Regions from separate parts of the Ferdinandcohnia sp. FSL W7-1320 genome, predicted to be linked through region 2. Evidence: a T-box and tRNA genes for the amino acid it is inferred to sense, from the RefSeq annotation. Region 2 holds a T-box; the other holds one or more tRNA genes.
What was found. The T-box of region 2 lies ahead of alaS (alanine--tRNA ligase). A T-box ahead of a tRNA ligase gene usually reads a tRNA of that ligase, here a tRNA-Ala.

Region 1: it has a tRNA-Ala gene. The T-box ahead of alaS (alanine--tRNA ligase) is inferred to sense a tRNA for this amino acid. The anticodon was not compared.

What each region holds. Positions count from the first base shown of each region.
Region 1 covers NZ_JBBPAM010000001.1:1,358,948-1,363,384, forward strand. Annotated here, with positions in the region: gene NST91_RS06830 (aldehyde dehydrogenase family protein) at 1-886, opposite strand, end outside; gene NST91_RS06835 (TetR/AcrR family transcriptional regulator) at 1,262-2,176, shown strand; tRNA gene NST91_RS06840 (tRNA-Ala) at 2,250-2,321, opposite strand; gene plsY (glycerol-3-phosphate 1-O-acyltransferase PlsY) at 2,509-3,078, shown strand; gene NST91_RS06850 (aminotransferase class V-fold PLP-dependent enzyme) at 3,095-4,437, shown strand, end outside.
Region 2 covers NZ_JBBPAM010000001.1:1,700,785-1,705,221, forward strand. Annotated here, with positions in the region: gene NST91_RS08505 (nuclease-related domain-containing protein) at 1-306, opposite strand, end outside; gene NST91_RS08510 (AI-2E family transporter) at 431-1,504, shown strand; T-box leader at 1,597-1,812, shown strand; gene alaS (alanine--tRNA ligase) at 1,866-4,437, shown strand, end outside.

The sequences.
Region 1 (4,437 bases), 340 kb from region 2:
GGTTAAACATAACCCCATTTAATGCACCAGGGATTGCCTTTGAAAGATCAGCATCAGGTAAAATAATATTTGGAGATTTTCCTCCTAATTCTAATGTTACACGTTTTAATGTTTTGGAGGCTCTTTCCATAATGCTTTTTCCTACTTCTGTTGAACCAGTAAATGCAATCTTATCAACCAATGGATGATCAACTAGAGGTTGACCAGCTGTTTCACCAAAGCCAGGAACGATATTTACTACCCCAGCTGGGAATCCTGCTTCTTCCATTAGCTCTGCTAAATAAAGAGCAGAAAGAGGAGTTTGTTCAGCTGGCTTTAATACAATCGTACAACCAGTTGCAAGGGCTGCACCAAGCTTCCACATTGCCATTAATAGAGGGAAGTTCCATGGAATGATTTGTCCCACAACACCAACTGCCTCATGACGAGTATAGTTTAAGAATGGTCCATTTACAGGAATAGTTTGCCCTACAATTTTCGTAGACCATCCAGCATAATAACGCATATGTTCGATTGCTAGAGGAATATCTGCATTTGATGTTTCACGAATCGGTTTTCCATTATCCAATGTCTCCAACTGTGCTAGCTCATCTTTATGTAGCTCCATCAAATCTGCCAGTTTATACATGATACGGCTTCTTTCGGCTGCGGACATTTTTTGCCAAGGGCCTTCATCAAAAGCTTTTCGGGCAGCTTTTACCGCACGGTCAATATCTTCTGGTCCAGCTTCACTGACAGTTGCTAAAACTTCCCCGGTAGCTGGATTATAGGATTCGAACGTTTTACCAGAAGCACTATCAACAAATTCTCCATTGATGTAAAGCTTCTTAGTCCCTCTTAAAAATGACTCAACCTTTTCTCGTAATGCAAAAATTAATTGGCTCATTCTCTTCCTCCTTTTTAATATGAAACTAGCAATACAGGTGCTAAAAACACCTTCAATACTAATGTTAACATTTTAAAACTAGTAATCAACCAACTTTTGGTAAAAAATTCCGACAATTCATGACGGGTTTTTTCGACACAAGGGATGATTGATTAATCAATTATTCTACTATTAAATGTATAAATGAAGAATTGTTACTGTGCATGGAGCATCATGAAATACGATGGAAGTTTTAATGTAGAAGCAAATGCGGTTAACAAAATTGTTGAAATAATTTCGAATTTGCAAAAGTTATTCCATATGTTATTTGAATTCTTTATTTAAATCATATACTATAAAATTTAAAAAATGGTAGTACAAAAGTAGGGATTGAACATGAATGAACGAAAACAATATGTCTTAGAAAAGGCTCATCAACTCTTTATGGAAAAAGGTTTCCAAGCCACATCAATCCAAGATATTCTAGATTCTAGCGGGATTTCAAAGGGGACCTTTTATAACTATTTTTCTTCAAAAAGCGAACTGTTCATGGCCGTTTTTAACTCAATACAAATCAAAAACGAAGAAGAACGGAATAAATTATTAATAGGCGAAAACCTTGCGAATATTGATATCTTTAGTAAACAACTAGGTCTCTTTTTCCGTCTAAATAAGCAAAACAAACTTTATGCACTAATTGAAGAGGCGCTCGTATCGAATGATCCAGACCTAAAGCAGTTTGTAAAACAATTTCAATTATTGCAACTAAGATGGCTTTATTTTCGTTTTATTGACTTATTTGGTGAAGAGAAACGTGAGTATTTATTGGATTGTGCCATTCTTTTTTCCGGAATGCTACAACAATCATTTCAGTATCACTTTTTTACATACGGTCCGAAAGTTGATCATGAAGCCATCATTCAATATTGTGTTGATCGCTTAATAACTTTAGTCGATGATGTCGATAAGACAAATAGTAAGCTATTGAATCCTGAGTTACTAGAAACATGGTTGCCTCAAAAGAATGCAGGGGGAAAGAATGTTCAAAATCAATTTTTCGAAGTATCAAATGATTTGAAAAAGGCAATTATGAAGATTCATCAAAATGAACCTGAAAAGGAAAAATTTCATCAATTAGTGGACTTCATTCAAGAAGAAGCTATGAATAACAAACTTCCACGTCTTTTTCTCATCGAGAGCTCACTACTATCACTAGTGATGAGCAAGGAGCTTCAACGAACCGAGGAGCTTGCTCAGTTTGCTCACTTTGTGAGAGAGCATATCTTAAACCAAGAACAGACCCAATCCTAACTGAACGGGTCTGTTCTGCTTTTATCGAAAAAGAAAAGTCACTCAATGTGGAATAAAAGAGTGACTTTAATGATGGAGTTGATGGGAATCGAACCCACGACCCTTTGCCTGCCAGGCAAATGCTCTCCCCCTGAGCTACAACCCCGTATGAATTTAGCAAAATTATATCATGTGGCTTTTTAATAGACAATATTTTATTCGTTTTTTTTGCATGAGGTTGTCCAAAATTTCATATAATCTATTAAAAAAGCTGTAAACGAATCATATTATTTTGATATAAATAACCAGAAATAAATGGTAAAATTGATTAAACCTAAAATGGTGGTGGACTTGTGAGTTATTTATATGTATTAGCTTCTTATTTTATAGGAACGATTATGACCGGATATGTCGTCATGAAGATTATGAAGGGCGAGGATATTCGCAAGCTCGGAAGTGGGAACGTAGGGGCTCGGAATGCTGGTAGATTGCTAGGAAAGAAGGGATTTTTGCTAACAGCCATTGGTGACGTTTTAAAAGGGATGGCTGTAGTTTTAGGTGCAAAATACTTGAATTTTTCATTTGAAATTCAAATTCTCGCTTTAATCGCAGTCGTTATCGGACATATTTGGCCAATTACCCTCAAATTTAAAGGCGGAAAAGGAATAGCAACCGCGGCAGGTGGATTAGTTGTATTGGCTTATCAACCATTTTTAGTATTTGGTGGGATCTTCCTTCTTTTATTATTGATAGTAAGAAGCTTTACAATTGCTGGAATGTCTGCCTTTCTAACTGTACCAGTCATCTATTGGTTCATGGATTATTCCATCCGTGAATGTATCCTTATTTTTATTGTAATCGCCCTATTATTAGTGGCACATCGTGACAACCTAAAGGAAAAATTATTGAATAAAAACAAATAAGCGGAGTGATTCCAACGTGACATTTGTATATAAAATAGCACGGACAAAACAAGAATTTAATCAAATCCATCGTTTAAACTACAAAACATTTGTTGAAGAAATTCCACAGCATGAAAAAAATGAAGAAAAAATGCTAATTGATAAATTCCATGATGAAAATACGTATTTAATTTGCGTAAAGGATTCTAAATTAGTGGGTATGATTGCTGTAAGGGCAAACAGACCGTTTTCACTTGATCATAAGCTCTCAAATCTTGATGAACAACTGCCAGTTAAACCAAATAGTCCTTGTGAAATTCGTTTGCTAGCTGTTGAGGAAGAATATCGTAATAATGGGAGGATTTTCTTCGGTCTTGCCCAGCTTATGTCTAATTATTGCTTGAAAGAAGGCTATGATGTCGCCTTAATCTCTGGAACAACAAGACAAGAAAAATTATATCGTCAATTGGGATTCAAACCATTCGCATCTCTAACTGGGACGTCAACTGCATCGTTTTGGCCAATGTATTTAACAAAACAAACCTTCGATGAATCTTTGGCTGGGAGAATATTAAAAGAACCTGTTAGCTTTTTGCCTGGCCCAACTAAAATAAGCGGGAATGTAAAAGTGGCTTTTGCAGAGGAGCCAATTTCCCACCGTTCGAACGAATTTTTGTTTCAAATGAAGTCTGTAAGAGAGAAATTATGTAAAATGACAAACTCAAAGCATGCCGAAATTTTAGTTGGATCTGGTACTTTAGCAAATGATGTTATTGCTGCTCAGCTATCTGTATTAGGGGGTAAAGGCCTAATAATTAGCAATGGAGAGTTTGGTTCAAGATTAATTGATCATGCAAATCGAGCTGGTTTAACTTTTACAAGATTAGAAAAAACATGGGGAACCCCTCTTACAGAGGCTGATATTCAGAGTGAACTTGAAAAAGGTGAGTATACATGGCTTTGGAGTGTCCATAGCGAAACCTCTACAGGTATGCTTATAAACTATGAAAATTTAAAAGAAATCTGCATGATGAACAATATCAAGCTATGTTTGGATTGTATTAGTACAATTGGAGCAGTTAAACTTGATTTCAAGGATATATATTTAGCATCAGGTGTGAGCGGGAAAGCAATTGGTGGCTACACTGGACTCTCATTTGTCTTCCATAATCATGAAATCGAGCCAAATCAGACAATTCCAAGATATTTAGATCTCGGAATGTATGCCATTAATCAAAGTATTCCATATTCCCATTCCTCGAACTTGCTAGAGGCATTAAATCAAGCTCTTAATAAATATGAAAAAGATGAATTTTATTCTGAAATAAAAACAAGATACAAGTTGATTCGTGAATATCTTGAAGGTCTTGGTTTACAAAT
Region 2 (4,437 bases):
TCCATCTTTGATGTAATAGTCTCCTTCGTAGTTCTTTACTTCAAAGATGAATATTTTCTTTTGCGTGATAAGCAGGGAATCAATTTGGAAGAGGGTGTTGTTCACTTTCAGGAGAAGGTCGTTTAATATGAGGCATTCATTTGTGAGGCCTAAAAGCAATTGGTCAAACTGTTTTTCACCTGCCCAGCCTTTTTCGAGGGATACATAGTTGTTTTCGTCTTCTTCCTCTAATTTTTTGTGGACTCGTAAAGAGCGAAGTAACTCTAGTTCAATGTTTTCACCACGTGGTTTAATAACTATAACCAAATTACCACATCCTTTCAGCTATATTTTACAAAATAATCTTTCTTTTTACAATATTATAGGTTACGAGCACGACCCGTATAAAACCGCATAGACTCCAAAAACTACTAACAAGGGAGTGGATGAAATGAGTGAAAATAGAATTAAATGGATCTTCAGAATATCACTATTATTACTAGCATTTTTGACTATCTATATTTTTTTGAAATTGGCACCAGTTTGGCTCCCGATTCTTTTACTCTTAAAAACATTTCTGGTTCCTTTCGTTTTTTCTATTTTTATCGCTTATTTACTACATCCTATCATCGAAAAAATCAGCAATCGTGGAGTACCGAGATCCCTTGCAATCCTACTGATTTATTTGGTTTTTTTCGGTGGGGTTGGTTTTGGTATATACAAAGGAATTCCGGTGATTCTTGCACAGCTCAAGGATCTTGCTGAGAGCTTTCCGGAATTCAGTAAGACCTACAGGGTCTGGTTAAAAGAAATTGAATCAGGAAGTTCACAGCTTCCTGCTTTTGTTCACGCACAGCTTGATGATTTGCTTAATTCGCTAGAAAATTATGTGGATTTTCTGCTTTCAAGGACAATTGAATTTTTGAAAGCATTGTTTAATTCCATTTTCATCATTGCTATCATTCCATTCATTGTTTTTTATTTGTTGAAGGATCACGACCAAATGATGAAAGCACTTTGGTATATAACGCCTCGAAAACTTAGAAGAGCTGGTCAGCTTTTTTTTCGAGATGTTGATGAGTCGTTGGGGAATTATATTAGAGGGCAGTTGATTGTTTGTTTGCTTGTTGGAACAACTGCTTCAGTTGCATTTTGGATTTCCGGTATGAAATATCCCTTATTATTTGGAAGCATTGTTGGTATAACGAATATCATTCCATACTTCGGTCCGATCATTGGTGCAATTCCTGCCGCTATTATAGCTGCTACCATATCAATCAAAATGCTTATCATCGTGGTTCTTGTTGTGTTTGGCCTTCAGTTTATCGAAGGAAACCTGCTTTCACCAATTATTGTCGGGAAAAGCTTACGATTACATCCGATTGTGATAATAGCGGCGTTATTAGTAGGAGGAGAAGTTGGTGGAGTGGTAGGCCTGATTGTGGCTGTTCCGGTTGTAGCCATATTAAAGGTGTTTATTGTTCACGCGAAACAGCATTTTACAGTTGCTAGAAAGGAACATTAACACAATGAACGCTGACGTTGACAAACATTTTTGACTTGAATATAATTGACAAGAACTAGGTAATACATAATGTAACAATTTAATCACAATCAGTGAAAACTATGAAGGAATCAGTATGTTACAGTACCATCAAACCAGAGAGAAATTTCCAAGGCTGAGAGGAATTTCGGATGAAGGGTAACAGAAAGCTACTCCTGAGTGTAGGTAAACCTACCGGTGAATACCGTTATCAATATACGAAGGTGATGGACACTATTTCTTTGTGTCCATAATCAGGGTGGTACCGCGAGCATACTCTCGTCCCTGTTTTTAGGGGATTAGAGTATTTTTTTATGTCTAAAATGTAATTGGAGGTAATGAAATGAAACAGTTAACATCAGCTCAAGTTCGCCAAATGTTTTTGGATTTTTTCCAATCAAAGGGGCATGCAATAGAACCAAGTGCTTCCTTAGTTCCACATGAAGATCCGTCCTTACTATGGATTAATAGTGGTGTTGCGACTTTAAAAAAATATTTTGATGGACGTGTAATCCCTCAAAATCCAAGAATTTGTAATGCACAAAAATCGATTCGTACAAATGACATTGAAAATGTTGGAAAAACAGCACGCCACCATACTTTCTTTGAAATGCTAGGGAATTTTTCCATTGGTGATTATTTCAAAGAGGAAGCAATTGAATGGGCATGGGAATTTTTAACAAGCAAAGACTGGATTGGCTTTGACCCAGAGAAGCTTTCTGTTACGATTCATCCTGAGGATGATGAAGCGTTTGAGCTTTGGAATAAAAAGATAGGAATTCCTGAGGAGCGAATCATTCGTCTTGAAGGAAACTTTTGGGATATCGGTGAAGGTCCAAGTGGTCCAAATACAGAAATCTTCTTTGACAGAGGTGAAGAATTTGGAAACGACCCGAATGATCCAGAATTATATCCAGGTGGAGAAAATGAGCGATATTTAGAAATCTGGAACCTTGTGTTCTCACAATTTAATCATAATCCAGATGGTTCTTATACACCACTACCAAAAAAGAATATTGATACAGGAATGGGTCTTGAAAGAATGTGCTCTGTTATTCAAAACGTGCCTACGAACTTTGACACAGATCTATTTATGCCGATTATAGAGGCAACTGAATCCATTTCAGGTGAAAAATATCGTCAATCAAAAGAAAAGGATGAAGCATTTAAAGTTATTGCTGACCACATCCGTACAGTTACATTTGCAGTAGGTGATGGGGCGCTTCCTTCCAATGAAGGTCGAGGTTATGTAATCAGACGCTTATTAAGACGCGCTGTACGTTATGCAAAACAAATATCCATCAACCGTCCGTTCATGTATGAACTCGTTCCAGTTGTTGGGGAGATTATGGTTGATTTTTATCCGGAAGTTAAAGAGAAGACTGAATTTATTCAGAAAGTCGTGAAAACAGAAGAGGAACGCTTCCACGAAACTTTACATGATGGATTAGCAATACTATCAACTGTTATTCAAAAGGAAAAAGCAAAAGGCAGTAACATTATTTCAGGTGCAGATGTCTTCCGTTTATATGATACGTATGGTTTCCCTGTTGAATTAACTGAGGAATACGCTGAAGAAGAAGGTATGAAAGTCGACCACAACGGCTTTGAGCGTGAAATGGAAAGTCAACGTGAACGAGCAAGATCTGCTCGTCAAGATGTTGATTCCATGCAGGTCCAAAGCGGGGTTCTTGGTGAAATTAAAGTTGAAAGTACATTTGTTGGGTATGATGAACTTGAAGCTGAATCAACCGTTCTTGTCATCGTAAAAGACGGAGAAATGGTGGAGAAGGCAAATGAAGGTGACGAAATTCAACTTATTTTAGACCAAACACCTTTTTACGCTGAGAGTGGTGGACAAATCGCGGATGGAGGTACAGTTGAAAACGAAAATACAAAACTAGTTGTAAAAGACGTTCAAAAAGCGCCTAATGGACAAAACCTTCATCGGGTAGTTGTTGAAAAAGGAAGTTTAACAAAAGGTGACAAGCTTCATTCGAAGGTTGACCAAGAGAATCGTTCGGGTGTTATTAAAAACCACACGGCAACTCACTTGTTACATCAAGCATTAAAAGATGTGCTCGGTGCGCACGTAAACCAAGCGGGTTCACTTGTGACATCTAATCGTTTACGTTTTGACTTCTCTCATTTTGGTCAAATTAAGCAAGCCGAGATTGAGCAAATTGAAGCGATTGTGAATGAAAAAGTGTGGAGCAGCATCCCAGTTAATATTGACAATAAATCTCTAGCTGAGGCAAAAGCAATGGGAGCAATGGCCCTATTCGGTGAAAAATATGGCAACATCGTTCGTGTTGTTCAGGTTGGTGACTATAGTTTAGAGCTTTGTGGTGGTTGTCATGTACCAAATACATCAACTATCGGGTTATTCAAAATCGTTTCTGAGTCCGGAATAGGCGCAGGTACACGCCGTATTGAAGCTGTAACTGGTGAAGCGGCATATCATGTAATCAATGACCAAGTAAAAATGCTACAGGAAGTTGCTAGCCTATTAAAAACAAAGCCTGCAGAAGTTCCAAGTCGTATTGAAGCATTACAACTTGAAATTCGCAATTTGCATCGTGAAAATGAATCACTTTCAGCAAAACTTGGCAATATAGAAGCTGGAAGCCTGGTTGAAAAAGCGAAAGAAATTAATGGCGCAACTGTTTTATATAGTAAGGTAAATGCCCAAGATATGAATAATCTTCGTGCAATGGTAGATGACTTAAAGCAAAAGCTTGGGTCAGCAGTAATTGTCTTAGGTTCTGTAAACGAAGACAAGGTAAACTTAACGGCTGGTGTAACAAAAGACTTAATTGAAAAAGGTTTCCATGCCGGAAAATTAATTAAGGAAGTAGCAACTCGTTGTGGTGGGGGCGGTGGTGGCCGACCTGATATGGCGCAAGCGGGTGGTA